Regions from separate parts of the Halomonas sp. ATBC28 genome, predicted to be linked through region 1. Evidence: predicted binding sites of a transcription regulator. Region 1 holds the regulator's gene; each other region holds the start of a gene.

Region 1 (9,869 bases):
TTGCATAGAGTCTCTCTTTGCTTTGATCAAGCTGCGTTGAGGGTGGTGAGCGGATAACCTGCTGTGATCTGCCCTGAACAGGGTTTCAGACCCTTAGGCCGCTGATTGCTCGCGAATTTTGGCGGTAATCAGCTCAAGCAGTTCGCGCTGGCTGGCTGCTTTACGCAGTTGCTGGCGCGTGTCCGCATCATTCATGATGGTCGCTACCTGACCCAGTAGTGAGAGATGCGTGTCATCTGCCTCTTCGGGTACCAACAGGACAAACACCAGATCTACCGGGTCGCCGTCGATAGCGTCAAAATCGATCGCTTCAGCCAGTTTCAAAAATCCAGCGATAGGGGCGTTGCAGTGGGGGCTACGCGCATGAGGAATAGCCACGCCGTTACCAATACCCGTACTACCTAAGCGCTCGCGGCCGATTAAACGGCTAAACACTTCTTGGCTGTCCAGGCTGGGGATATTTTGGGCGATAAAGGTGCTGTAAAACTCCAGCACCCTTTTTTTGCTGCCCCCGGGGACGTCGAACAGAACGCGTTCCGGGGGGAGTATGGTTTCCAACGTCATTGAATTAACGCACACCGGCGCCTTGGGCGCGAGCTTGTGCTTTTTCCTTGTGTTTAACGAGTTGACGGTCGATTTTGTCCGCTAGTGCGTCGATAGCGGCGTACATATCACTGTCTAGGGCTTCCGCATGTAAGTCAGCACCTGCGGCGTGCAGCGTACAGGCGGCCTGCTGGCGCTCTTTCTCCACTGATAAGGTGACTTGCACCGTAGTTATATTGTCGTAATGGCGCTCTACACGCTCAAGCTTCTCGTTGACATAGTCACGCAAGGCGTCAGTCAGTTCTACGTGATGACCAGTGATATTTACTTGCATTGACGTGCTCCTTATCCATCGGACTGTACTTCGATTGTAACCCTTTTTGCCGCGTTGCAAAGCCCTTGTCGAGAGTTTCCCTGAAACGTTAACGAAGTTAGCGCAAACGACGCCGTTCACTGGAAGAGGGAATGCCCATGGCTTCACGGTATTTCGCCACCGTACGACGCGCCACTTGAATCCCTCCTTCGCCTAATAGCGTCACTAAGCGGCTGTCTGAAAGCGGCTTGCCGGGCGGCTCCTCTTGAATCAGTTTCTTGAGTCGTGCACGGATGGCGGTGCTGGAGTGGCTGTCGCCATCTTGACCGCTCACCTGGCTTGAGAAAAAGTATTTGAGTTCAAACACACCACGGGGTGTATGGATATATTTTTGCGTCGTTACCCGTGAAATAGTCGACTCGTGCATCTCCACGGCTTCGGCAATGTCGGCCAGTATCAGTGGTTTCATGGCTTCTTCGCCGTGCTCTAAAAAGCCAATCTGGCGGGTAATGATCTCGCGACCAACACGCAGCAGCGTATCGTTTCGGCTAGAGAGGCTCTTGATCAACCAGCGCGCTTCCTGCAAGTGCTCTTTGAGAAACTGGTTGTCATCGCTTTTATCCGCACGCTTAATCAAGCTGGCGTAGTCGGGCTGAATGCGCAGCCGTGGCAGGGCCTCGGGGTTGAGCTCTAAATGCCAGCCTTCATTATCGTGGCGGACGACTAGATCGGGGGTGACATAGCTGTCATCGGTGTCGCCGTAGGCGCTGCCTGGGCGTGGGTCTAGGCTGCGAATAAGCAGGATGACATCGGCCAGCTGTTCGTCGTCGAGCCCTAGACGGCGTTTCAGCAGACGCATATCGTCTTTGCCAAGCGCTTCGAGAAACTGCCGCACCAAGCGGCGGGCGGGAACCAGCAGTGGCGTATCATCGGGGAGAGCGGCGAGCTGCAGCATCAAGCATTCACGCAAGTCACGGGCAAATATGCCGGTCGGCTCAAACTGCTGGAGCTTGAGTAGAATGGTTTCCACTTCGCGCTGGCTTAGCCCGTCAATGCCCTGGGCACGAAGCCCTTCACGGATGTCGTTGAGCGGCTGGGTCAGGTAGCCGTTGGCGTCTAGCGCGTCGATTAAACTTTCCGCGACAAGCTGCTCGCGAGCGCTAAAATCGGTCATGGCGAGTTGCCACAGCAGGTGGCCATGAAGGCTCTGCCCGGCTGCCTGGCGCTCAAAGTCGGGGCCTTCGCTGCTGCTGCCCCCCTGGCTTCCCATATCTTGATAGGTATCTGACCAGTCGCTATCTACCGAGAGCTCAGTAGGGATGCTCTCTGACCACTCTTCTTCCTTAGGCTCGCTGACAGCCTGTTCACTAAATTCATCTTCCTGCTCCAGCATGAGATTGGCATCGAGGGCCTGCTGAATTTCTTGACGAAGATCCAGCGTAGAGAGTTGCAGCAGCGCAATGGCCTGCTGCAACTGGGGCGTCATGGTCAGCTGTGTGCCGATACGCAGTTGGAGAGAAGCTTTCATGACCATCTGAGAACCACTCGTTAATCAGAATGCTCCACCCTAGTGCGAGTGAGTGCTTGGCGCAAGTGCAATAAGCATGCCATTGGTCGTAAAGTTGTTTTAAAGCGCTATTTAGGGGCAATTAAGGCAAAAACATTACAGGCGAAAATCGGCGCCCAAATACACATCCCTTACTTTTTGGTTGGTGAGAATCGAGGCGGGCGAGCCACTGGCGATGATTTGCCCATCGCCGACGATATAGGCGATATCGCAAATGTCTAGTGTTTCACGCACGTTGTGATCGGTGATCAGCACGCCGATATGGCGCTGTTTCAGTGCACGAATGATGGTTTTAATCTCACCTACCGAGATGGGGTCAACGCCCGCAAAAGGCTCATCGAGCAGAATAAAAGCGGGCTCTGTGGCTAGCGAGCGGGCTATTTCTACACGCCTGCGCTCGCCGCCCGAAAGGCTCATGCCCAGGTTGTCGCGAATATGGGTGATATGGAAGTCTTCGAGTAGCGCTTCCAGGCGCTGTTCGCGGTCGCTGCGGTTAAGCTCTTTGCGGGTCTCGAGTATCGCCATAATATTCTCGGCAACCGAGAGTTTGCGGAAAATAGACGCCTCTTGAGGTAGATAGCCAATCCCCGCGGCTGCGCGCTCGTGCATGGGGGCGCGCGTTAAATCCACATCGTCGATACCCACCTTGCCAGCGTCGGATTTGACCAGCCCAACAATCATATAAAATGAGGTGGTTTTGCCCGCGCCGTTGGGGCCCAAAAGGCCAACGACACTGCCTTGGGATATCTCCAGATTGATGTCTTTGACCACTCGGCGGCGTTTGTAGCTTTTAGCCAGGTGGTGGGCATAAAGGGTTTTGATCGGCGCAGTGTCAGCAGTGGCCACAGCTAGGCTCCCTATTGTTCAGGCTGAAGGGTCATGCGTATGCGCTGGGGCTCGCTGCCATCAACGTCAGAGCGCGCTTGAATCACTTCTCGGTCAATAAAATACTCAAGGCGACCGCCACTAAAGGTGTCCTCTTGCTGGGTCAGTTCGGCTTGGTCGATCAGCTCTACGCGACGCTCGGCGACGTGATAAATAATCCGCCGCGCCCAGCCTTCCGTGGGGCCTTCTTGCCCTTCGCCTTGATGGCGCAAGTAGGCGCGCTCACCGGTAGCGGTGGCTGTCGAGAGTTCGCCCGCGTCGTTGCGTTCGATCTCTACCCGCTCGCCGCGCAGTTGCATTTCGCCTTGGCGAATGTCCACATCCCCAGTATAAACAGCTGTGCCTGCCCGCTGATCAAGATCTAAACGGTCGGCTTCCACTTCCACTGGGGCCTGGGAAGATGAGTTGGTTTGGGCTAACACTGATAAAGGTATCGCTAAACCGAACAGTGCAGTGTAGAGCAGGGCTGGGGAAATCATGGCTTTCATGGCGGTTCCTATTAGCGTTGTGTGGCCGGGGGGTGCGTGCCGCGCACATTATCCGTTAAGCGAACCTGGCTGGTGTTAAGCCAAACGTCCATACGTGAAGCGCTCATTTGCTGCGGCGGTTGCTGCATCAATACCGGTGTGTCACTCCAGGCATGCTGCTCGAGGCCATCATAGTGCAGTAGCTCGGTATCTAGCTGCCAGCCTTCATCTGGTGCAAACAGTCGAGCCGAACCTGACAGCAGCAGGGCTTGGGTAGCGGTGTTGAGCGTGCCTACAGCGGCGCTGGCCAGCCACTGACGGTTTTCGCTGTCATACAGTACTGCCTCGGGCTCTTCCGTCCAGGTTTCGCTGCGCTGCGGGGTATGGATAAGGCGCGGTGTTTTTAGCGACTGCATGACACTGCCGTTATCCCCGAATAGGGTAATCTCGGCATTTTCCAGCACGTGGCCAGGTTCCTGAGCCTGTGCTTCGGGGTCGATGCTGGTGTCTTGAGGCCCGCGGGGGTCAAGCCATACCAGCAGAATCCCCAGCGCGATGACTAGCCCGGCTAACCAGAGGCGTACTTTAAAGCGTTTAAACATTTACGTGCGGCCGTGCAGATAGGTGTCGAGCACCGCGCCCCAGTGTCCTTGAGATTCAAGCAGCGTATCGCAGATCTCACGCACGGCACCGTGGCCACCCAGGCGTTCGGTAGTCCAGTCGGCGTGGGTATGCATATAGTCCGGCGCGTTTGGCACGGTAATGCCGACGCCGCAACGTTTGATAGCCGCTAGGTCGGGTAGGTCGTCGCCACAATAAGCCACCTGCTCTAGTTCAATATCGAGGCGCTGGCAGAGCCCGCGCAGTGTGGCCAGCTTGTCTTCACAGCCTTGGTGAACATGGTCAATGCCGAGTGCCGCCGCGCGTTGGCTAACCATGGGGGAGTCGCGCCCGGTAATCAACGCGACATGTACGCCCACGCGTTTGAGAAGCTTTAGCCCGTGGCCATCCTGGGTGTGGAATGCTTTGATTTCGATACCATCGGCCTGAAAGTAGAGGCGCCCATCGGTAAGGACGCCGTCAACATCCAGTGCTAGCAGGCGTACACGGCGGAGTTGGTCGAGTAGCGAGGCAGGTAGGGTCATAGAACCTCCATATCAATCAGTTCGTAAAGCAGGTCGTGTTGGCGCCGCTGGGTTAAATAACGCCGCTGGCGAGCAGGTCGTGCATATGTAGAGCCCCAATTGGGCGCTGTTGTTCATCAACCACCGCTAGCGCGGTAATACGGCTTTCTTCCATGATGCGTACCGCTTCGGCCGCCAGGATATCGGGGCCTATGCGCTTGCCCGGCCGGGTCATGACATCATCAACGCGCACGTCGCGCAGATTATGGAATTGATCCAGCGTGCGGCGTAGATCGCCATCGGTGTAGACCCCCGCTAATCGTCCTTCGCTATCCACTACGCAGGTAAAGCCAAGCCCTTGCCGGGTAATTTCGAGTAATGCGTCGCGCAGCGGGCTGCCCAATGCGACTTGGGGCAGGCGTGCGCCGTCGTGCATGAGGTCTCTAACGCGTAGCAGTAAGCGCTTGCCCAAACTGCCGCCGGGGTGGGAGAGGGCAAAATCTTCAGCGGTAAAGCCGCGTGCTTCCAGTAACGCAACCGCTAGTGCATCACCCAGGGCGAGGGCAGCGGTGGTGGAACTGGTGGGGGCTAGATCGAGCGGGCAAGCCTCACGCTCGACGCCACTGTTTAGGTGCGCATCAGCGTGCTTGGCAAGCGTGGAGTGGGGCCGCCCCGTCATGCTGACCAGCGGTGTGCCCAGGCGTTTAAGCAGTGGTAGCAGAGCAGTGACTTCGGCAGTTTCGCCCGAGTTAGAGAGCGCCAGCACTACATCTGCGCGGGTAATCATGCCTAGATCGCCATGGCTGGCTTCGCCGGGGTGAACGAAAAAAGCCGGCGTGCCGGTACTGGCAAGTGTCGCCGCTAGCTTGCCAGCAATATGCCCCGACTTGCCCATACCGGTCACCACTACACGACCTTGGCAGGCGAGAATTAGCTCACAGGCGCGATCAAAGCTTTCGTCTAGCTTAGCCTGAAGGCCTCCAATCGCTGCCTGCTCGATTTGTAGCGTACGCAGTGCGCTTTCACGTAGTAGGCTGGAGGGGGCGATAGGCTGGCGCATAGCGTTTTCTCTTAACAAATGAAAATATAAAAGTAGTAACCGGTAAGAATAACATCTCGACACCTCTAATAGGCAGTAATTGAGGCGACTCCCTGGGGGGGCATACCCGCATCACCAGGGCCGAGAGCAGGTTTAGGCGAGGGTAAGCAAGCCTTTGCAACTTTGATAACCCTGAACAATAGGAAAGCCCATTCGTGCAGTAATGCCTTGTAGCGTTATAGTACAATGTTCGATAATGTTTTAGAAACGCTGTTTTCTAATTGCGATAGCCGCAAGTAGGGTATGCTATACAGCTTTAGTCGCGCCTCGTTAAGAGTCAACTGATCCATGACAGATGCACCCTTTATAGAAATTGAAGAGCTTTACTTTTCGCGTGGTGATCACGAAATTTTCCGTGGTGTGAATATGACCATACCGCGGGGTAAAGTAACCGCGATCATGGGGCCAAGTGGTACCGGTAAAACCACGCTACTGAAGCTGATCGGCGGCCAGCTAACCCCGGAGAGTGGTCGAATACTCATTGATGGGCAGGATGTTCATAAACTGTCCCGGAAGGCGCTATTCACGCTACGCAAGCGGATGGGAATGCTGTTTCAGAGTGGTGCGCTGTTTTCTGATTTGGATGTGTTTGAAAACGTTGCCTTTCCGCTGCGGGTGCATACGGATTTACCCGATACTATGGTGCGTGACCTGGTGTTGCTCAAGCTACAGGCGGTCGGCCTGCGTGGAGCGCGACACTTAACGCCTGCGGAGCTGTCCGGAGGGATGGCGCGCCGGGTCGCATTGGCTCGTGCGGTGGCGCTGGATCCAGAACTGATTTTGTATGATGAGCCGTTTGTTGGTCAGGATCCCATCTCTATGGGCGTGTTGGTGCAGCTAATCAAGCGCCTTAATCAAGCGCTGCAGCTAACCTCGGTGGTGGTCTCCCATGATATCAAGGAGACCTTGAGCATTGCGGACTATCTCTATCTGATCGCCGATGGCCAGGTGGTAGCCCATGGCACACCGCAAACCCTGGACACAAATCAAGATCCCCGGGTTAGCCAGTTTATTCATGGCGAACCTGATGGGCCGGTACCATTTCACTACCCCGCTGAGGCGTTTTATCGCGATATTCTGGGCGGGGCTCCGGTTAAATAGAACCGCTAGAGTGGGTGACATAAGGCGCTTAAATGCACCAATGCAGGGTAAATAAAGGGCAGAGTTAATGCAGTCAAAGTTCTCTAATAGCGCCGCACGTGTTACACGGCTGGGGCGCCGAGGGTGCGACTTAATGGAAGCATTGGGTCGAGCGGGCGTGTTTCTATTCCAGTCGGTGGTCGGCGTGCCTTCCCGGGAAGGCTGGCGATTATGGTTGCACCAGATGCACTTTGTGGGCGTGCTTTCGTTAGCCATTGTATTGGTGTCGGGGCTGTTTATCGGCATGGTGCTGGCACTGCAGGGCTATACCATTTTGGTCGATTTCGGGGCTGAGCAGGCGCTGGGACAAATGGTGGCACTGTCGCTATTGAGGGAGTTAGCCCCAGTGGTGGCAGCACTACTGTTTGCTGGCCGGGCGGGATCTGCGCTCACCGCCGAGATCGGTTTAATGAAAGCGACAGAGCAGCTCACCAGCATGGAGATGATCGGTGTTGACCCACTGCGCCGCGTGGTGGCGCCACGCCTATGGGCAGGCTTTGTGTCACTGCCTATTTTAACGGTTGGGTTTAGTGTCGTGGGCATCTGGGGCGGCTACTTGGTGGGCGTGGAGTGGCTAGGCGTCTTCGAGGGCTCTTACTGGAGCAACATGCAGGCCAATGTAGCCTTTATCAGTGATATCGGTAACGGCATGATCAAAAGCGCCGTATTTGCTTTGGTGGTGACCTGGATCGCGGTATTTCAAGGTTATGATTTGGTGCCCACTTCTGAAGGCATTTCCCGCGCTACTACGCGCACGGTGGTGTATTCGTCGCTTGCAGTATTGGGGCTTGATTTTGTGTTGACCGCCATTATGTTTGGCGGCCTTTAATGGCTGGAGCAGTTTCATGAAACGCAGTAAAACCATGGAGTTCGGTGTGGGCCTGTTTATGGTGGCGGGCATTCTGGGGCTGGTGTTCCTCGGCCTACGTGTGAGTGGACTGACGCTCTCAGCGCCCACGCAGTCGTTTCAGTTAGAGGCCAACTTCGCCAATATTGGTAGTTTAAAACCCCGTGCCAGGGTCACCATGGCGGGTGTGACAGTGGGGCGGGTAGAAGCCATTGAGCTGGATACGCAGTGGTTCGATGCGCGGGTCGTTCTTAGCCTGGATAGCGAGCTTGAGGGTCAGCTCTCCAAAGACTCGATTGCCTCGATCCTGACTGCAGGCTTATTAGGTGAGCAGTACATTGGCCTTAGCGTGGGCGGCGACCCTGAAATGCTTGAGGATGGCGATACGATTCGTGACACCCAGTCGGCACTGGTGTTGGAAGAACTTATCCAGCAGTTTGTGTCCAATATGGCAACTAACTAGTGTTTCAAACGGCAGGCACTAATCCAGTGTAATAACGGGCCCAGTGCAATACCGGGTGGGGAGATGATGGTTATGAATGGAGTGAACTTGATGATGGGTCGTTGGTTATTGGTGGTAATGATGATGGCGGCGTTAATGGTGCCACTGCAGTCACAGGCGCAGTCTCAGACACCAGAAGCAATGATTCGCGATAACGTTGAGTCACTGATGTCGGAACTCGAAGGTCGCAAGGATTATTACGCCAATAATCTTAGCGAGCTTGAGGCGTTAGTGGATAGCAACCTCGAACAAGTGGCGGATTTCCGCTATATCGGGGCCAGCGTGATGGGGAACTACTTCCGCAACGCTTCCCCGGAGCAGCGCCGTCGTTTTGTCGATGTGTTTCGCCAAACGCTGATTGATACTTATACTCGTGGGCTAGTGACGTTTGATTATGATGAGCTGCGGGTGCTGAATGCCCAGCAGGCTCAGCGCTATGACGACCAGGCCAGCGTTGCCATGGAAGTGGTGGCCAATAACGGCAAGGTGTACCCCGTAAGCTATAGCCTGAGACTCTCCGACGGCGAGTGGCGGGTGGTTAACGTGATCGTTAACGGTATTAATCTAGGTCTGACGTTCCGCAATCAGTTTGACCAAGCCATGCGCGATAACAATCGTGATTATGACGCGGTTATTGACGGATGGTCACCTGAAGTGGGCGTTGAAGAGCTTGAGCAGGGAGGCGATGCGTGACAGTGCTGTTTTCACGCCCCAGTGTAACGGTTAGTGTAGAAAACACTACCTTGCTGGTGGAAGGTGATGTGGAGGTATCCTTGGCGGCCGATTTGGCCGCCTGTGGTGTTAAATGGCTCAAGCACACCGAGCTAACTTCGCTTAGCTTAGACTTTAGTCGCATTGAGAAGGCTAGCAGCGCTGCCATTAGCGTGCTGTTTGAATGGCTCCGAATTTGTCGGCAGCGCGGTATCCATATCCAAGCCATTCTTTTTTCAGCGCCGCTACGCCGACTTGCCTCCCTGGCTGAGTTGGATGCTTTGATCGATCAGCCTGCGGCTACTCTGGCCGTTTAACGCTCCGGCATCGCCAAGCGCACTGCTTTTCTTTATTATGTCGACCCAATTACGTTCATTAATAACGATGACCCCAAAGGAGTTTTCTGCGCCATGCAACCCAACGAGGTAAAAGCACTGCTTGAATCCCGTATCGACGGATGTCAGTTCCATATCCAGGGTGAAGGCTGTAATTTTCAGGTGATTGCGGTTGGCGATGCCTTTGAAGGTCTCTCTCCGGTCAAACGTCAGCAGCTTGTCTACGCTGCGCTGAGTGATGAGATCGCCTCGGGTGCGCTCCACGCTATTAGCATCAAAACGTTTACCCCGGTGCAGTGGCAAACTGCACCGGAAAACGTTCAATAACGGTCGCCC
Region 2 (9,869 bases), on a different contig from region 1:
TAGATGACCAGCAGACGCTGGTCATCCACGCAGAATCACTAGCTGACCCCGTTCGCTGGGAACTCGCCGATCTTCGTGCTCTCCGTGATAGTTCGAGTACAAAACAGCTGACCTTGACCCGTTATGTCTCGTCTGTTGACGAGAGAGATCCTGCACGGCTTATTGTCACTGATAACGACTTTATTGCTTGGTTGCGTGCCACACAGCCTGATCTTTTCCGCCGTGATGTCCGTAAAAGAACCTGGTTGCGCATGGCAGGATGGGGAGCGGGCGCGGTGGCGGCCATTGCGCTGATGCTTTTCGTTATTTTGCCGGGCATGGCCAATATCCTGGCTCAGGCCATTCCTATCGAGCGCGAAGTTGCGTTTGGTAAAGCCGTTACCCAGCAAATCGAATGGGTGCTAAGTAGTTCAAACGCAGGCATGCAGCGCTGCGATTCTCCTGAGGGGGTGGCGGCGCTAGATACGATGCTGGAGAGGTTGACTGCAGGGCGTGATATGCACTACGCCATAGACATTCAGGTTTTCGGTCATTCTGAAGTCAATGCGTTTGCCGCTCCCGGCGGGCAGGTGGTTATCCTGAATGCATTGCTGGAAGAGGCTGAGTCCCCCGAAGAGGTGGCGGGGGTACTGGCTCATGAAATTGGCCATGTGGAGCGGCGAGACCCAATGCGGCAAGCATTACGGGCGGCGGGGGCAGCGGGGCTGCTTAGCATGGTTTTTGGCGATCTTGCGGGTGCCGCGGTGGTGGGTGAGCATTTGCTTACTGCTTCTTATAGCCGGGAGGCTGAAGTCGAGGCAGACCGTTTTGCTCTCGAAATGCTCGCTACGGCGGAAGTTGATGCGGCTGGGTTTGCAAACTTTTTTACGCGGATCGAGGGGCTGGAGGACGGTGATATTGCTACCCCCGAGCATTTATCTACACACCCTGATTCCAGCTGGCGCGGTACCCAGGCCCAGCAATTAGCTGAAAGCCAAGGCGGTACTACTGCGATTCTAACGCCAGCTGAATGGGCGGCCTTGCAAGCGATCTGCGATTAAAGGCTGTTAACGCTGTATCGAGAACCGCGCCACTCTTCATGCTTATGTTTCGTCGTCTCCCCATTTTTCCATCGCGCGTTTGTCGTCGGGTACCCGGACGATGTGGCCGACTTCCAGCTTGTCGTGGCTTTGGTGGCGGCCGCCGTTGGTGTCGATGATGGCGGCGACTTCGCCGATGCTGACGGCGTCATCTTCTCGGTAGGCTTCTACTTTGACGCGTACCATGGCGCCTTGGTAGCGTGCGGAAATGATGTCGCCCGGGTCGGGTTGGCTGCTTTGATCCGGGTGTTTTTTAAAGTACTGCATAACACTGGCGCTGCCGGGTTCGTCCCATTCGATATGCTGGTGCATCGCTGTCTTCCTTGTCTTGTTGAATGACGTGATGAGTGTAGTTTCAGTGTAGTGCCTTCAATGGGGTTATGTATGCTGTTCATCCTCCGCCCTGTTGGTCTCCACCACTGGGCTGTTTTCTTGCCCCACGTATTGAAAGAGAAAGTTTAGCGCTGCCGGTAGGCTGGCGCGCCATACTTTCCATGTATGGCCACCGGGGTAGAGGTCGAGGCGCACATCGTTGGGCTGGATGCGTTCCATGGCTTGGCGCAGTATGCGGGCGTGAAATTCTGCATCATAAACGTCGCTTCGCCCGGCGCTGATATACAGCGGTACGGGGGAAAGGTCGCCCTCATCTTCGGTACCGCGAGGGGTTACGCGCAGGCGATACTCTTCCAAATAGTTGGTGTAGTTAAGGTTTTGCCACAGCTCGCGATCAAATCGGCCCTGGTCATTGATAAATGAAGGGTGGCGCCAGGCGGTGGAGTTACGCGGCGGCAGGGGGGCGTAGCTGGCGGGGCTTAACGCGGCTACCGCGGCAAACAGTTCAGGCCGCTCCAGGGCAAAGTTGAGTGCGCCGTAGCCACCGGCGGAATAGCCAGCTACGCCACGCAGGTGGCGCTCTTGCCCCACTCGGTAGGTCGCTTCCACGTGGGGCATTAGGTCGTTAAAAAATGCGCTGCGGGCGGGTTCGTTGTGGCCATCTACCCACCAACTGCGACTGCCGGGCATAATGAAAACGGCCGGAGGAATATGCCCGGCAGCGATTAACCTATCCGCCACCTGCTGCAAGTTGCCGCGAGAAACCCAGTCGCGGTCAGTGTTAAATGAGCCGTGCAGCATATAAACGACCGGATACGCGTCTGTCGCTTGGGCGTCATAATTGTCGGGTAAATAAATACTGTAGGGGTAGTCGTAACCTAGCGTGGGCGAGAAAAACTGATGGTGTTCAACCTCGCTGGCTAAGCTATGGCCACTGAACGTTAGCCAGCCAATAAATGCCGTAAGTAGGGCGTGAAATCGGTACGAGAATACTGGTGGCTTGGGGATGAACACGTTTCCTCCGGGAATTAAAACTGTTCAATGGGGTCGGACAGCGCGAAGGCTTTTATTGTTCATCATAGCCATATAAGACAGTCAGTTAGCATAGTCATTCATCATCGCCATGCAAAATGCCAGGGTAGGAGTAGGTCGAGGCGGGAGGCCCAATGCGCAAAATTGAAGAGATCTATTGGTTGCGTGCTTACGGCTGTATAGCCGTTTTTTTGTTTCACTTACTAGATCATGTCAATCAGCGCCTCGATAACGTTGCCACCGATTTGATGCGCATACCGCTGGTGTTGGGTACCCCGATTTTCCTGTTTATTGCGGTCTTTGTGTTTGCCGTTCGCTACGATAAATCCGTGCCGGAAGGGTTCCTTGCCCAGCGCGTGAAGTATGTAATGGTGCCCTATTTTGTGTATGGCTTTATTTATTCGACGGCTGAATGGCTAAGCCAACAGCCATCGGATGAACCGGTGGGGTTCGTGGCCAACGCCATTGAGTATTATGTGTACGCGGGCTGGCATGGCTATTTTTTGATTATTGCGATGCAGTTTTATGTGGCCTATTGGCTGTTTACCCGTTGGCAGCTGTGGCGTTTGAACCCGGTGCCGTGGCTGTGGGGCGCTTGTGTGATCAGCATGGCGTATTGGGGGTTGGCTTACTGGTTTGAGGTTGACCTGCCCGGCTATCTGCTGTGGATTGCTCCACTGGGTTGGATCTATGTGTTTTTTCTTGCCCTGGTGCTGGTGCGCTACTACCCGCTACCCCCTGAGAGCGTGATGCTGGCGCGGCCTGCCTGGATGCAGCAAATGGCCCGCCCGGTCTGGTTGGTGCTAATGGTGGCGCTGATTATTGCCGCGACCTTTGCAGGTTGGCTGGCCTTCTCTTCCAAAGAGGTGTGGGTCATTCCTTTCTTCGTGCTGTTCACGCTGTGTGCCATGCGCTACTTGGCCGGGCGTCCTGCGCCTTTGTGGGTGCGCCACATTAATGCGTATTCGTTTGGCATTTACTTGGCTCACCCCATGTTCTTTGTGCTCGCTGATCTGGCTGTCGAGCCGTTGTCGTTGCCCATTGGCGTGTATGCACTGGCGCTTATGGCGGTTGGTGTGGTGGGGTCAGTGGGGCTTAATAAGCTCGCCAATACCACGACACTGGGCGCCATGCTGTTCGGCAAGCGACTAAAGGTAAGTTAGTCAGAGAGTGGCGGTGGATGGTATCTGTGGATGATATCGGTAGATAGCGGCAGAAAACGCATTATGGGCGTGGAGTGAAAGCCGTAACCGGGGCGTTAGCCAGAAAAGGGTTTTCTGGCTCTTTCGTTAGTCTAAGCAGGTTTCCGTTGTAGGTTTTTAAACGCGTAGGGCAGGCGTGTAAACGTTGCAGAAAATCGTCGATCGCGCTGTTATCGTCCAGCTCAGGGTCAAACCCACCCAAGCGTTCTAGCCAGGCTCGCCTCACGGCAATGTAGGGCGGCAAAAGTAAAGCACTGGCCAATAAGCGCCTCAGGATGCGTTCCGACAGCGATGGCCGGGTGAGGCCAATAATCAAGGCGTCAAGGGTGTAAGTGTTGAGCTGTGAATAGAGTGCACACCAAAGCTCCGCAGGCAGTGGTTTTTTCTGTAGCGCAATGATGAGCCACTCTGCTTGGCTGGTAAACGCGGCTTTATTCAAGCGAGCCCCCAGCGGCCTTGATGGTGTAATCAGCGAATGAGCATGGTAGCGCTGTTCAATAGCACTCAGGCGTGCTTGCGCTTGAGTGGCTGTCACCAAAATGGGCAGCAAGTGGTCGGCGACACCGGATTCACGTATGGATTTTAAGTGGCGTGGCAACATTTCACCCGTCACCATGGCATCAACGATAAAGCAGACCGATCCCATTTGCCGACTCCGATTGTGAGCAAATCTATCAAATTGTAATTTATTGTAGTAGCTGGTTTATTTGCGTAGCAAGTAAAAAAATTTGCGAGCTAAAAAACAGCGCTAAGTATGACTTGTGCACTTTAATGGGGCGCGCGGCATTATTTTTGTTCTATTTTGGTGCATAAGAGGTTTTTTAGACGGTTCAGAATAGCCTGTTGCGCCGTTATGCGTCATCAAGAGGCATTCGAAGCCATTTTTTAATGTTTATAAAACAGATAGTTGTTGTTTTTTTATGCCATATTGGTGCAGTGTTGGCATGTTCTCTGCATTGTATTTGCAAGCGGCTAGCGGGCCGTAGGCATAAGCCCTGCGGCGTGCTAAAACGATAGCCGGTCTGAAATGCTCGCTGAGCGATTTGTTAACCAATGTCAGGCAAACGTTGAGCGAACAAGAATGACAAACGTGCGGTTTAGCACGTATTTTGTCGAACAACACTTTTATCGGTAGCTTACTGTCGTTAGCTTTAAGCCACGCTCATACCGGAGGACACTATGTCAGCCAAGACTCTCGCGCTAATTGAAGAACACGATGTTAAATGGGTAGACCTGCGTTTCACCGACACTCGCGGTAAAGAACAGCACGTGACCGTGCCTGCGCGCGATGTAGACGAAGAATTCTTCGAGAATGGCCAAATGTTCGATGGCTCTTCTATTGAAGGTTGGAAGGGCATTAACGAATCCGACATGATTCTGCGCCCGGAAGATGGTACGGGCTACCTTGACCCCTTCACCGAAGATGCGACGCTGGTGCTGCGCTGTGACATCATCGAGCCGGCCACTATGCAGGGCTATGATCGTGACCCGCGCTCTATCGCTAAGCGCGCAGAAGCTTACCTGCAGTCTACGGGCCTGGGCGACACCGCGTTCTTCGGTCCTGAGCCTGAATTCTTTATTTTTGACGAAGTGCATTGGAAGTCTGATATCCAGGGCTCCATGTACAAAATCACCTCCGACGAAGGCGCTTGGGCAACCGACAGTGTCGTGGAAGGCGGCAACCTTGGCCACCGTCCGCGCGTTAAAGGCGGCTACTTCCCGGTTCCTCCGGTCGATAGCTTCCACGATATTCGTGGCGCAATGTGTAATACCCTGGAGGCGATTGGTCAGACCGTCGAGGTACACCACCACGAGGTTTCCAACGCAGGTCAGAACGAAATCGGCGTTAAGTTCAACACGCTGGTGAAGAAAGCTGACGAAGTTCAGGAAATGAAGTACGTGATCCACAACGTGGCCCACGCGTATGGCAAAACGGCCACCTTTATGCCGAAGCCGCTGGTCGGTGATAACGGTTCGGGTATGCACGTGCACCAGTCGTTCTGGAAAGATGGTAACAACCAGTTCGCCGGTGACGAGTACGCTGGCCTGTCTGAAATGGCGCTTTTCTACATCGGCGGCATCATCAAGCACGCCCGTGCCCTGAACGCCTTTACTAACGCTTCTACCAACTCGTACAAGCGTCTGGTGCCTGGCTTTGAAGCGCCGGTCATGCTGGCCTACAGTGCCCGCAACCGTTCGGCTTCAATCCGTATTCCTTACACCGCCAGCCCGAAAGGCAAGCGTGTTGAAGCGCGCTTCCCTGATCCGACTGCCAACCCTTACCTGGCGTTCTCTGCCATGTTGATGGCGGGTATCGACGGTATCAAAAACAAGATCCACCCTGGCGATGCCATGGACAAAAACCTGTACGACCTGCCGCCAGAAGAAGGCAAGTCAGTACCGACTGTGGCGCACAGCCTGGATCAAGCACTGGAAGCCCTCGACGCTGACCGTGCGTTCTTGACCGAAGGTGGCGTGTTCACCGACGAAATGATCGATGCCTACATTGACCTCAAGATGGAAGAAGTGGAGCGTATTCGTATGACCACTCACCCCATCGAGTTTGATATGTACTACAGTTGTTAAGTACAGCTGTTAATCAGCGTTCCTCGCCTCTGGCTGTTACTATCAGCCAGGCGGTGGTAACAATGATTGCCAATAGAACCCCGCTACGGCGGGGTTTTTTTATTGCTGGGAGGCTGAGAAGCGTGCCAGAGGGGCGATGAGCAGTGTGCTGGTAGCTCTCTTGGGCGTGGGGGAGTGGGTGGCACGGCGTTCGGGCAGGCGGTGTATCGGGTGACCGATCAGCACGGCAACGTTACCTTTACCGATAACCCAAGCAGCCCTTTATGCCCTACGACCACTTTTCCATCGCTCTGCCCCAGCAAGGCGCACAGGTGGAAGAGGGAATGACCGTGGTGGAGGTGGTTATTGCGCCACCGTTGCGCGACGACAATCAGGTACGGCTGTTGGTGAATGGCGAGATTAGCCAGAAAGCGCTGCACAGTGATGTCTTCTGGTTAACAGGCCTGCCGCAAGGGGGCACGAGATCCAGGCAGAATGCTGGAGAGCAGCCAGCGTTTACAGCACCGCACGGCAGCGGTGACGATTACGGTTCCTTAAGAGCGCTTTAATAAACGCGATCAAAAAAACAGCCCTAAGTATTACCTACCAAAACCTGGGTGCACTAAAGTGGTGCATGAGCAGGAGCATTTGGCACGGCAAGTGCGCTAAAACGATTCGCGCTCTTTCGCTGCGATGCCCGCAAGCCGTGCAAATGGACATAAACGTATAGTTGGCGCGCTTTTTGCAGCTCCCTCATTGATCATCCACCTGTAGGTCTGTATCGGCGATGGAAGACGCGATTTTTCAGGACACCACCATGCATCAGCGTTTGCTTGAGCATCTCACCACAGCGGTATTGCTGCTAGACGGCGAACTGCGTGTGCGATGGATGAACCCTGCCGCTGAAGCGTTGTTAGCGGTCAGCCTTAGCCGTGTTCACGGCATCAGCCTGGATACGCTACTTGGCGGGGATGTAAGCATTGACGAAGTATTGGCCAAGGCGCGGGATGCGTTTCACCCCTATACCCAGCGTGAAGCACGCATTACCCCGTTGAATAGCGAACCGCTCACGGTGGACTACACGGTGACGCCCTTATCCGACGATGAGCTGCTACTGGAAGTAGAGCCGCGGGATCGGCTGATGCAGATCTCCCGGGAAGAGGCGCTAACCACACGCCAGGAGACCATCAAGGTGCTCGCCCGCGGGCTCGCCCATGAAGTCAAAAACCCGCTGGGTGGCATTCGCGGGGCAGCACAGCTACTAGAGCGTGATCTAGACGACCCGGCGCTGCGCGAATATACCCATATCATTGTTGAAGAGGTGGATCGGCTGCGCGACCTGGTCGACTCCATGCTCGGCCCTAACCGGATGCTTAAACACGAGCCAGTCAACATCCACAAGGTGCTGGAGCGAGTGCGGGCGCTGCTGATTGCCGAACACCCTAGTGTGACAATCAGCCGTGATTACGACCCCAGCTTGCCCGATCTTTCCGGCGATGAATCGCAAATGATTCAGGCGGTGCTCAATGTGGCGCGCAATGCGGTACAGGCCATGAGCGATGCACAAACGCCGGAGCCCACTTTAATACTACGCACCCGCGCCCGTCGCCAGTTTACGCTTGGCGCCGAACGTCACCGGCTGGTCAGTGAAGTCGCCGTGATCGATAACGGCCCCGGTATTCCCGATACGCTGCAGGAAACACTGTTTTACCCCATGGTGTCGGGACGCGCGGAAGGCAGCGGCCTTGGGCTCTCTATTGCCCAGTCGATTTTGCACCAGCATCAAGGATTGATTGAATGCGATTCACGTCCTGGACACACCGAATTTCGTTTACTGATTCCCATGGTTATTAATTTCACCGGAGAAGCGTCATGACTGAGGCTGCACGTAATGATGTTGCGCGGGTGGTCATTGTCGATGATGACCGCGCTATCCGCTGGGTGTTGGAGCGCGCCTTGGCGCAACCCGACCTTGACGTTGAGTGTATCGAGCGCGCCGACGTTGCCCTGACACGTTTGTTGGAAAACCCACCCGACGTGCTGGTTACCGATATTCGTATGCCAGGTATCGACGGGCTGGATCTAATGTCCCGGGTACGCGAAGCGCATCCTGACCTGCCGGTGATCGTGATGACCGCGCACTCCGACCTGGACAGCGCCGTGGCCTCGTATCAGGGCGGGGCATTTGAATACCTGCCCAAGCCGTTCGATGTTGACGAGGCCCTGGCGCTGGTACGTCGCGCCGTGGCTCACGCCCGTGAACGCCAGCGTCCGGTGACCGTGCCGGAAGGCTTGAACGCCGAAATTATCGGTGAAGCGCCCGCCATGCAGGAGGTGTTCCGTGCCATTGGTCGCCTCTCGCACTCCCACATCACAGTGTTGATTAATGGTGAGTCGGGAACCGGCAAAGAGCGCGTTGCCCAGGCACTCCATCAGCATAGCCCTCGTGCGGGCAAGCCGTTTATTGCCCTCAATATGGCGGCGATTCCCCGTGATTTGATTGAGTCTGAGCTGTTTGGTCACGAGAAGGGGGCTTTTACCGGGGCGACCCAGCAGCGCCAGGGGCGGTTTGAGCAAGCCAACGGCGGTACGCTATTTTTAGACGAAATAGGCGATATGCCCGCTGAAACCCAAACGCGGCTACTGCGCGTGCTGGCCGATGGAGAGTTCTATCGCGTTGGCGGGCATACGCCGGTCAAAGTGGATGTGCGCATTATTGCTGCCACCCACCAAAACCTAGAAGTGTTGGTGGATGACGGCCGCTTCCGGGAGGATTTGTTCCACCGCCTGAACGTGATCCGTATTCACCTGCCCAAGCTTGCCGAGCGCCGCGAAGATATCCCTCGTTTAACGCGGCACTTTTTAGCTGAAGCGGCGAAAGAGCTGACGACCGATATCAAGGTGCTGACCAGCGAAGCGGAAGCCCACCTAACGCGTTTGCCGTGGCCCGGCAACGTGCGGCAGTTAGAAAATATCTGCCGTTGGCTCACCGTGATGGCATCAGGGCGTGAGATTCTGGTTGAAGATCTACCGCCGGAGCTGCGTTCACCCAGCGCTTCTGAAAGCAGCGCCCACGGCGATTGGCGCACGGCGTTTCGTGACTGGGCGGATCATGCCCTGGCCGAAGGCCATACCCATCTACTGGAAGAAGCGGTGCCCGATTTTGAGCGGATTCTGATTGAGACAGCGCTAAAACATACCGGCGGGCGCAAAGGTGAAGCCGCCGAGCTGCTGGGCTGGGGGCGCAATACGCTCACGCGTAAACTGAAAACACTGCTACCGGCACTCGCTGACGAGTAAACGTTAGGAGCCTGTCTGGCTTAACACTGATCTACTGCGAGTCCCGGTATTTTGGCCAACTTTATTCGATCGATTTCGTTAAATAGCACGCTATTCGCCTCAATCGATCGATAAATTTGGCTCAAAATTCGTGCTTCTCGCGATGATCGGTCAAGCCAGACAGGCTCCTAGTCGCCAGCGAGTATATATACCGCATCGGCTAGGGTGGTGGGGTTGGGCAAAGTGCAGTCGCTGCTGGTGAGTGGCTGCTCATCCTGCCACCACTACCCTGGGCTTGAGTAGGCTGCCGAAGTGACGCTGGGCAGCAACAGCGTTGTCTATGGCAGTTATTGTGTCGCTTCAATGCGCCTGATTTCGG
Region 3 (9,869 bases), on a different contig from region 1:
GCGATAAAGCAGCCATTGGCGGCGGCAGAGGCAGGTTGCTCTAACTCCCACAGGTATTGGGAAAGACCGGCCACGGTGGCGGAAGGGTTGAAAATCACCTCAGCGCCGTTGAGAGCAAGCGCCCGCCAGCCTTCGGGGAAGTGACGGTCGTAGCAGATATACACGCCGATTTTGCCGTAGGCAGTATCGAACACTGGCCAGTTGGATTTTCCCGGCTTGAAGAAGAATTTTTCCCAAAAACCGGCTACTTGGGGAATATGGGTTTTGTGGTACTTGCCTAAGTAACTGCCGTCAGCGTCGAATACCGCTGCGGTGTTGTAGTAAACACCGGTTTCAGTCTCTTCATACACCGGCACGATGATCACCATGCGGTGCTCGGCGGCGAGCTTCTGCATCATCTGGCAGGTAGGGCCTTCCGGTACCCGCTCGGCGGCGGCGTACCACTTGCCGTCCTGGCTGGGGCAAAAGTAGGGCTGGTTAAACACTTCCTGGAAGCAAAGCACCTGCACGCCCTGGTCAGCCGCTTGCTGAATCATTGGCAGATGTGCCTCGTTCATGGCGTCGCGAATAGCTTCTGGTTCAAGGTCGGTGCTGGTTTTCAGGCCCATCTGAATCAACCCGATTTTCATCTTCTGCATGAGACGCTCCCTCTGATTGTTGATGTGTAGCGTATGTTTGTAGTGTTCTTGAAACTAGTTTTGTAAAGCTGACGAAATAGACAGCTTTTGTTGAAAGTAGCGCTGGGTAGGTGGTTTTAGCAAGTCTTTAAAGGAGATTTGTTAAATCGTCTTTAACTCATTGAGTTTGCTTATTTTTATTGTTCCATTTGGTGATATTCACTTTTTTGGTGAGGTCTTGCACTGTTTTGGATGGTTTTTTTATTCTTTTAAAATCATTGGTTTGGTATATTTCTAGCGAGTGTTTTTGGTTTTTTTCTGTTTGAAATTGGTGCAAATATTTTTTTTGATCTAGCTTTGTTTAGTTGGTTTTTGTTTTAGGTGGGAAAATATAAAGATAACAAGCTAACAATAATAATGTTGTCCAGGAAGGCAGCTTTTTAATCAATGAGTTAATTGACCTGCTTTTTCAAGTAGGCATGCTTATTGCTTGTTTTCTAAAAGCTATGGTTTCTAAGAACGATGGTTTTGAAAAACAATGGTTTCTAAAAGCCATGATTTCTAAGCGCCTTTTTGAAAAGCTCCACTGGCCGTGGGAGCTAGGCAGCGCAATAACGCAATGCTGAGGAGATAAAAAATGACCGAAACAACCTCTCAGATGGTGGATCGAGGTGGGCTGATAGAGCTAGATGTAGGGGACGATGTACGCAGTAGTTCGCGCTTTAATGAGGATATTGCGCCTACCCAGGCCAGCGAGCGCACCTGGAGTAAGTGGAATATTGCGGCACTCTGGGTAGGCATGTCGATCTGCGTGCCCACCTACACCCTAGGCGGGGTATTAACCGCCTACTTCGGGCTGAGCGTGGGGGAGGCGTTGTTTGCCATTTTGTTGGCCAACGTGATCGTGCTGATTCCTCTTACCTTAAACGCCTTTCCCGGTACGAAGTTTGGTATTCCTTTTCCGGTGGTTTTACGCTCTTCGTTCGGTATTTTAGGTTCCAACGTACCCTGTCTGGTGCGCGCCCTGGTCGGCTGCGGCTGGTTTGGTATTCAAACCATGTTTGGCGGTTTGGCCATTCATCTGTTGCTCTCCGAGTTGATTCCCGCTTGGGCTGCGATGGGCGGTGTTGGTGAAGTCATCGGCTTTTTTGTCTTTGGTGCGATGAATCTCTATGTGGTGATTCGTGGTGCAGAGTCGATTAAATGGTTGGAAACCTTCGCCGCACCGCTGCTGTTAGCCGTTGGTGTTGGGCTGATGATATGGGCGTGGCCAAATATGTCGATGTCCGAACTACTGGCACAGCCGCCGTCGCGGCCTGAAGGGGCATCGGTATACGGCTACTTCTTCGCGGGCTTAACCGCCATGGTGGGTTTTTGGGCCACGCTGTCGCTGAATATTCCCGATTTCAGTCGCTTTGCCAAAAGCCAAAAAGATCAGATCGTTGGTCAGGTGATTGGGCTGCCGCTAACGATGTTTTTCTTTGCCGCACTCGGTGTCGTGTTAACCGCTGCTTCCGAAACGCTGGTAGGGGAAACCGTTGCCGACCCGGTACGTTTGATTGGCTATATCGACAGCCCCTTCTGGGTGGTACTGGCGATGCTGTTGATCATTATCGCCACGATCTCTACCAATACGGCTTCTAACATCGTGTCGCCTACCAACGATTTTCAGAACATTGCGCCCAAATTGATTAACCAGACGCGCGGCGTGCTGATGACTGGCGCGGTGGGCGTGTTGTTGATGGGCTACGATCTGCTGCAAAAAGCGGGCGTTATTCCGCCAGGGGTTTCTCTGGAGCAGATGTACTCCAACTGGCTGCTGGGTTACTCCAGCCTGCTGGGGCCCATCGCGGGCATCATGGCGGTGGACTACTTCCTGATCAAAAAGCAGCGTTTGGATGTGCCCAGCCTGTATATGGATAACCATGCTTATCCTGCGGTGAACATCGCGGGTTTTATCGCCTTTGGCGTGCCAGTGGCGCTTACGTTGCTATCGCTGTTAACTGGCACCATGAACTGGTTCTACGACTACGGCTGGTTTACCGGCTCGGCGCTGGGGGCAATTGTTTACTATGTGGCAAGCCAAGTGTTGGCGTCATCGCCCCAGGCGGGGCCAGCGCCGATAATGGCCAATGAGGCAACCGAGCAGCGTTAAACATACTGCCGGGTTTAGCTGCTTTTGATTAAGCGTAGAAACGCATCGACCACTCGGTTGGGGCGGCGGTCGTGGCGGGTGATCAGCACAAAGGGGATGCGGTAGTGCTGCGTGTTGGCATGCAACGCTCGCATCTTGCCCGCTGCCACCCACTGTGCAGCTACGTGTTCAGGCAGAAAGCCGATAAATCGCCCGGTAAGAATCAAAAAAGCGGCGCCTTCTCGGTCGGATGCTGAGGCACGAAGGCTTAGCGCATCATGCGCCTGTCGGGCCTCAACCGGTAGCGGATAGCGGGGCGAAATAGCCGAGTGTTGGGCGATATCTGCACAGCTAAGCGTATCATCATCCTCAGTAAACAGCGGATGGCCAGCCGCGCAGTAAAGATACGATGGCTCGTCGTAAAGGTGCCGCGCTTCTAAGCTGGTGGGCAGGTTCACTGCAGGTACTACGCCGACGTGCAAGTGGCCATCCATGACGCCTCTAATGACCGCGTCAGAAGGCTCCATATGAATGTGCAGCGTTACCTCATGCTCCGGCGCGCTAAGCTCTGCCAGGGCGTTGGTCACGTGCATGGCGGGTAGCGTTACCAGGTTGTCGGTGATGCCGATATTCAGCTCGCCTTTGATCGTTTGATGCAGCGCGTTAACGTCGCTTTTAAACGTTTCAAGCGCGGTCAGTAGCGTTAACCCTGCCTGATAAATCTCTTTACCCTCTTCGGTTAAACTAAACCCGCCACGCCCCCGCTGGCAGAGCGAAAACCCCAGCCTCCCCTCCAAGTCGTTCATGTGTTGGCTAATCGCCGAACGACTAATGCCCAGCGTGGTTTCCGCCGCGGTAAAGCCACCGCACTCAACGACCGTCTTAAAAATACGGATTAGGCGTATCTCGTAGTCGCTCATTTGGCCCAGCGATGCCATAACAATTTCCTGGTAGATTGGCTATCCATGCATAACGTCACGCTTTTCAGGGCATTAACGGTGATAAAAACTGATATACATCCTAAAAGCACCGCGGCACTATCGGATAAAGCCACGTGTCAGCGCGTGTTATGTATCATTTTTAGTTACTTTTTACACTGTATCAGGTGTCCCCCTGGGTTACCTGAATAAGGCTTCTGCGCGATGTCCGCTACCTCCAATGATGTAAATGATGATGTATTGAAAGCCACCAAGACTTATCGCCAACAGCGCCGCCATGTGATTGCGCTATATCTGCTAGCACTGCTTGTCATGATGGTGCTTTTCGGCTGGCTGCTGAGTGAACAGTATCGGCAAGAAATTGAGGCCGCCGAGTCGCGGATTACCGCCCGCGCTAATGTGGTTGCTGAGTGGGCAAAAGGCGTATTTGCACAAAGCGGGCAAGCGCTTTTTGGGCTTGCTGAGATGCTAACCCTGCAAGGCATGCCAGATAGCGATAATGCCCAGGCCCTTCAGCGCTCGCTAGAAAACCTGACCCTGTATGTGCCCATGGTGGACGAAATCGCTGTGTTGAGCGCTGAAGGTCGAGTAATGGCGAGTGGCCGCAGCAGCCGAAGAGCAGGTGCTGATATCAGCGATACGACGTTGTTTAATGCCTTTAAGCAAGCAGGACAAGAAGAACTGATTACCCCGCTTTACTGGTCTATCAGTGACCAACGCTACTATTTGTACCATGGTCGACGATTAGAAACCTCGTCCGGCGAGTTTGCTGGGGTGGTCATCTCTAGCATTGTACCTGAAGTGTTTGCCGACGCCCTGGAGCAGATGAGTGTCTATGACGGCGAGAGCATTGCCCTGGTCGACCCCGGATTAAAATTTATTGCTCGCTACCCGACCCCCGAAAAGCCATTTTCGATTGGCAGTCAAATTGAGAGCCCAGAAACGGCCGAGTGGCTTACCCGTGGTGAGTCCACATGGTCAATCAACATTGACTCACCTATTGATGGCCGCAAACGGCTGTTTCGCATGCTGAGAGTAGGCGAGTATCCGATGCTGGCTGTGGTTGGCGTTGATCTTCACGAATTGCTCTCGGCCTGGCGGCAGCGTGCTTTGATTTTAATGTTGGTGACGGCAGTGATTGCCCTGCTGGGTGCTTGGGGGGCGCGCCACTACCTGAATCGTTTAGCGTTGTCGCATCAACTACGTCAGCGTATTGAGGAGCGTGAACAGGCCCGTGCCGAGGCCCAAATCGCCGCTGCCGCCTTCCAGACGCACTTAGGCATCCTTATTACCGATCCACAGGGCATCATTCTTAAGGTGAATGAGACCTTCAGCCGCATTACCGGCTATAGCGAAGCGGAGATAGTGGGTAACAATCCGCGCATGTTTAGCTCTGGGCTACAAAACGCCGCCTTTTACCGCCGTTTATGGAAGCGTGTTATCAAAACCGGCAACTGGGAAGGCGAGATATGGAACCAGCGTAAGAATGGTGAACTGTTTCCCGAGTGGCTAACCATTAGCGCTGTCTACAGCGTTGAGGGCACCTTAACTCACTACGTAGCCACCATGAGTGATATCAGCGAGCGTAAAGCCGCTGAACAAGAGATTCATCAGCTAGCATTTTATGACACCTTAACCGGGTTGGCCAACCGGCGGCTGTTTATGGATCGCATAGGTAATGCCCTTAAAGAGCTTCAGCGCCATCAGCGTTGCGGCGCACTGCTATTTATCGATATCGATAACTTTAAGCAAATCAATGACACTCTGGGGCACTATGCGGGGGATCAAGTATTGCAGAGCGTTGCTCGGCGAATGGGGCAGATGTTGCGCGATACCGATACCTTGGCGCGGCTGGGAAGCGATGAATTTGCGGTATTAATCGAAGGCGTGGATAGCAATTACGCTCAAACCACCCGGCTGGCAGAGCGTATTGCGCACAAGCTGCTGGCAACTCTTAACGAATCAATCACTCTGGCCGAAGAGAGCATCACGGTGACGGGGAGTATTGGTATTGCGATCATGGCCAGCAATGAGTACGGCGTGGATGACTACCTGCAGCAGGTAGATATGGCGCTCTTTCAGGCTAAGAACAACGGCCGCCATGGCGTGTGCTTTTTTGACCCCTCGATGCAGGCTGCGCTTCTGGCCCATGTGAAATTAGAAGCGGATCTGCGCCAAGCGCAGGCCAGCCAGCAGTGGCAGCTCTATTATCAGCCCCAAGTGGATCACCATGGCGTGATCACTGGCGTTGAGGCGCTGCTGCGCTGGCATCATCCTGAACGCGGCATTGTTTCACCAGGCGATTTCATTCCGCTGCTGGAAAGCAATGAGCTGATAAACGATGTAGGCGAATGGGTATTGGAAGATGCCTGCTATCAATTAGCGCGTTGGGCGCAGCATCCACGGCTAAGCAAACTGACCATATCGGTGAATATTAGTCCGCTTCAGTTTCGCGATGAGCAGTTTCTGGCTCGTGTAGAGGGGGTGTTTGCGCGCACTCAGGCGCCGCTTCAGCGGCTAAAACTGGAGGTGACCGAGTCACTGTTTGTGGAAGCGCGAGACGACGCCAGAGATAAAATGCTTGCCCTTAAAGCGCGCGGTGTACGCTTCTCTCTGGATGATTTTGGCACCGGCTACTCGTCCCTGGCCTATTTAGCGCAACTGCCGCTGGATCAACTGAAAATTGACCAATCCTTTGTGCAGCAGGTGCTCGAAAGCCAAGCCAACGCAGCGATTGTCGAGAGTACCATTGCCCTGGCAGAGAGCCTCAATCTAGAGGTCATTGCAGAAGGCGTAGAGACCAAAGCGCAGCAGGCGTGGCTACTGGCGCACGACTGTCACGCTTATCAAGGCTATCTGTTTGGGCGGCCGGTTACCGCAGAGGCCATCGAGAGATTGATTACGGGCGCTTAACCCAGCGTCAGTAAGCGGAGTTGGCCTTCGATATCGAGAGCGGGGCTTGTATCGGGAAGAATAACTTCCAGCCGGGAGTCTTGCCGCCACGCGCTGCTTTCAACGCTCAGTGTACCTCCGGCGCGGTTAAAGCGTTTCCAGCCGCTATCGGTATGAAACACGCCTTTAATGCGTGCCTCTCTGGGGAGTTCTCCCAAACAGGTGGCCAAGCTATCCAGGTCGAAGCGCTCGTTTGGGTGCCAACGTAATCCCGTACTGGTGTAGCCCAGCGAAGTGCCGGTTTCACGCTGGGGCTTGCCGGGCGGGGGCGGAAAATCAAAAAAAGACCCGGCTAAGCTGGGTGTTGCCGCCAACTGTTGATGGTTTGCGGGTACGCTGATATCGCTCCCTTCGGCGCGTCCGCTCTGGGTCAACAGTCCTATGGGTAGTTCGCCTTGGGGAGCTTCCTGCACCCATTTACGCGGCGGCCAGCGCTGTGCCACAAACGCATGAGCGGCGCCGAGCTGCTCGGGCGTGCTCTGGTCGAGCATGGTGAGTGCCACGGCATCGGCCATATCGAGCTGGTCGCGGAAGGTGTCGTGCGTTCGGGAGCGGGCGTCATCTAATCGGCGTGGGTCGAGAGTAGCAATAATATCGCATACCTCGACCACTTCCTGGAAGGCTTCCCCTCGCAGTAGATCCAACAGACCTGCCGGGTGGCCAAGGCCTGAGGGCTCGATGATGACGCGATCAGGCTTGCTGCGTGCGAGTAAATTCACCAGCGCCGCTTGCAGTACAAAGGCGAGCTGGCAGCAAAGGCAGCCGCCGGGAAGGCCCTTCACCACCACATCGTCACGGGCATCAAACATCGCCTGGTCGATGCCGATTTGGCCAAACTCGTTGACCAAAATGGCCCAGGTTTCATCCACAGGCTTCTGTTCGATGAGGCTGTGGATAAGCGTTGTTTTACCGCTGCCTAGAAAGCCGGTAATGATATGCACCGGCACTTTTGCCAACCGTTCTGACGCTGCCAACGCCTAGCCCCCTGTCATATTCATAAAGCGTACTACCTGCACATCACCATCGGTGGTGAAGTGATGGCGTTCTGGCTTAAGCGGCAGGGCGTTGATGATCGCCTCTTTTAGCGCCTGCATATTACCGGGGTGACGGCGTAGCACGGCGCGAAGGTCGACCGAGTGTTCGTTGCCTAAGCACAGCAGCAAACGGCCTTCCACGGTCACGCGCACCCGGTTACAGGTATCGCAAAAGTTGTGGCTATGGGGGGAAATAAACCCAACCCGGCTGTCGCTATCGGCCATCTTGAAGTAGCGCGATGGGCCGGGTGTGGTTTCGGTCGTGGGGATCAGCGGATAGCGCGTTTCGATCAAGTCTTGAACGTCATCGCTGGAGTAGAAGGTTTCCGCCCGTGAGTGGTCAGAAACATCGCCCAGCGGCATCTCTTCGATAAAGCTAATATCGAGGTTTTCCTGGCGTGCAAAGGTGACCAGGTCTATTACTTCGTCGTCATTGCGACCTTTTAAGATCACCGCGTTGAGCTTGATGCGTTTAAAGCCCGCTTCCTGGGCGGCATGAATGCCGTCGATCACTTTGGCTAAATCGCCGGTGCGGGTGAGCTGCTTAAAGCGCTCCGCATTTAGCGAGTCCAGACTAATGTTCAGCCGCCGCAGACCGCTTGAGTAAAGCTGCTTGGCGTGCTTGCGTAGGCTGGCGCCGTTAGTGGTCATGGTGAAGTCGTTAAGGCCTGGCATGGCGCCGATTTCATCGACCAGTTGCTCAATTCCGCGGCGTACCAGCGGTTCGCCGCCGGTAAGGCGAATTTTCTCGACCCCCAACTCAGTGAAGGCGCGCGCCACCATGGCGATCTCTTCCAGCGTCAGTACCTGGGCGCGGGGCAGAAACGTCATCTCCTCGCTCATGCAGTACACGCAGCGGAAATCGCAGCGATCGGTGACCGAGATGCGCACGTAGCTAATGCGCCGACCAAAGTCGTCGATCAGTTGCTGGTCAGCGTCTGGCTGGACAGATCGCTGCTGATTAGCTTGTGGTTGTGCGGGTCGTTGCTCGGTCATAGCCATCCCGTTAGTGGTTGTATGCTGACTACCTCGCCTGGCTGGGCGCCTGCCTGGTCGTCGGCAAGCTCAATCAAGCAGTTAGCAGCCACCATCGAGGTTAAAATGCCCGAACCCTGGGCGCCGGTACTACGCACGAGTAACCGTCCTTCGCTATCAGTATGGTAAACGCCACGGATAAAGTCAGTGCGCTTCAAGCGACTTTTTATGGCGGTGTCGGCAATCGCAGTAAGGCGATGGGGTGTTGATGTCGGCTGCCCATACAGCCGATCCAGCAGCGGCGAGACAAACTGTAGAAAGGTTACCATGACCGCCACTGGATTGCCGGGCAAGCCAACAAACGGTGTGCGCTTTTCACCCAGCCAGCCGCAAGCCATGGGGCGCCCAGGTCGCAGCGCTACCCGCCAGAAGGCTAGGCGGCCTAACTGTTCCAGAGCCTCACGGGTAAAGTCAGCCTGGCCAACGGAAACACCGCCGCTGGTGATTACCAAATCGCTCTGCTCTGCAGCGTCTTCAAGGGCCGTTTTAATGGCGTTTAAATCGTCTGGGAGAATGCCCAGGTCAATGACATCGGCGCCGTGTTCGGCAAGCAAGCCCATCAGGGTGAAGCGATTGGCATCGTATATACCTGCTTTGGGCAGCGGCTCACCGGGAGCAGCGACTTCATTGCCAGTGGAAAAGATCGCCACCCTTGGGCGCTGACATACGGCAACATCTGCGTAACCTAACGACGCTAAAAGCCCTAGGGCCGCCGCATCGAGCCGTGCTCCCGCAGGCAGTGCCGTGTCGCCGAGGCCAATATCCTCACCGGCCTGGCGAACATGTTGGCCGTGTTTGAGGAGTTCTGGCGACTCGATGATCACATGCCCAGGCTGCTCATCTAACGGTTCGCGGAGCTGTTCACTCATCACCACGGTATCGGTGCCCGGCGGCAGTGGGGCACCGGTGGTGATGCGTACACAGTGACCGGCAGGTACTAATTCGCGGCGATACTGACCGGCCAACACCTCTCCAGCCAACGGCCAGCGGGTCTGCTTGGCTCCAACACCTTCTCTGGGCAAGGCTAGCGCTACGCCGTCCATGGCCGCATTGGTATTTTGCGGCACGTTAATGGGGGCTTTCACGGTTGTGGCCAATCGGCGACCATGAGCCTGCGCCAGCGGAATCCGTTCGCTGCCCAGCGGGCGTTCAATCAAGG

Evidence for each region. The regulator sigma-54, encoded in region 1, starts transcription at its own class of promoters, with help from an activator protein. The targets are predictions, from matches to a motif close to TGGCACNNNNNTTGCTNT.
Region 2: glnA (glutamate--ammonia ligase) is a predicted target of sigma-54. The motif match lies at 4,587-4,604, and genes of this name have one in related genera.
Region 3: E0L35_RS00870 (NCS1 family nucleobase:cation symporter-1) is a predicted target of sigma-54. The motif match lies at 1,093-1,110, and genes of this name have one in related genera.

The regions. Positions count from the first base shown of each region.
Region 1 is NZ_VCQL01000006.1:165,258-175,126, forward strand. It holds gene rapZ (RNase adapter RapZ) at 1-6, opposite strand, end outside; gene E0L35_RS08740 (PTS sugar transporter subunit IIA) at 94-564, opposite strand; gene raiA (ribosome-associated translation inhibitor RaiA) at 569-877, opposite strand; gene E0L35_RS08750 (RNA polymerase factor sigma-54) at 975-2,390, opposite strand; gene lptB (LPS export ABC transporter ATP-binding protein) at 2,520-3,269, opposite strand; gene lptA (lipopolysaccharide transport periplasmic protein LptA) at 3,281-3,796, opposite strand; gene lptC (LPS export ABC transporter periplasmic protein LptC) at 3,808-4,377, opposite strand; gene E0L35_RS08770 (HAD hydrolase family protein) at 4,378-4,920, opposite strand; gene E0L35_RS08775 (KpsF/GutQ family sugar-phosphate isomerase) at 4,973-5,959, opposite strand; gene E0L35_RS08780 (ATP-binding cassette domain-containing protein) at 6,287-7,099, shown strand; gene mlaE (lipid asymmetry maintenance ABC transporter permease subunit MlaE) at 7,167-7,967, shown strand; gene mlaD (outer membrane lipid asymmetry maintenance protein MlaD) at 7,984-8,448, shown strand; gene E0L35_RS08795 (ABC transporter substrate-binding protein) at 8,521-9,180, shown strand; gene E0L35_RS08800 (STAS domain-containing protein) at 9,177-9,515, shown strand; gene E0L35_RS08805 (BolA family protein) at 9,609-9,860, shown strand.
Region 2 is NZ_VCQL01000007.1:112,227-122,095, forward strand. It holds gene E0L35_RS09790 (M48 family metallopeptidase) at 1-1,040, shown strand, start outside; gene E0L35_RS09795 (hypothetical protein) at 1,083-1,391, opposite strand; gene E0L35_RS09800 (alpha/beta hydrolase-fold protein) at 1,458-2,426, opposite strand; gene E0L35_RS09805 (acyltransferase family protein) at 2,579-3,607, shown strand; gene E0L35_RS09810 (hypothetical protein) at 3,669-4,292, opposite strand; gene glnA (glutamate--ammonia ligase) at 4,826-6,232, shown strand; gene E0L35_RS26930 (hypothetical protein) at 6,332-6,457, opposite strand; gene E0L35_RS26935 (DUF4124 domain-containing protein) at 6,407-6,559, shown strand; gene E0L35_RS09820 (hypothetical protein) at 6,496-6,780, shown strand; gene glnL (nitrogen regulation protein NR(II)) at 7,029-8,087, shown strand; gene ntrC (nitrogen regulation protein NR(I)) at 8,084-9,511, shown strand; gene E0L35_RS09835 (DUF6435 family protein) at 9,838-9,869, opposite strand, start outside.
Region 3 is NZ_VCQL01000001.1:187,868-197,736, forward strand. It holds gene E0L35_RS00865 (nitrilase-related carbon-nitrogen hydrolase) at 1-638, opposite strand, end outside; gene E0L35_RS00870 (NCS1 family nucleobase:cation symporter-1) at 1,255-2,772, shown strand; gene E0L35_RS00875 (LysR family transcriptional regulator) at 2,787-3,689, opposite strand; gene E0L35_RS00880 (EAL domain-containing protein) at 3,894-6,602, shown strand; gene E0L35_RS00885 (CobW family GTP-binding protein) at 6,599-7,615, opposite strand; gene moaA (GTP 3',8-cyclase MoaA) at 7,619-8,671, opposite strand; gene glp (gephyrin-like molybdotransferase Glp) at 8,668-9,869, opposite strand, start outside.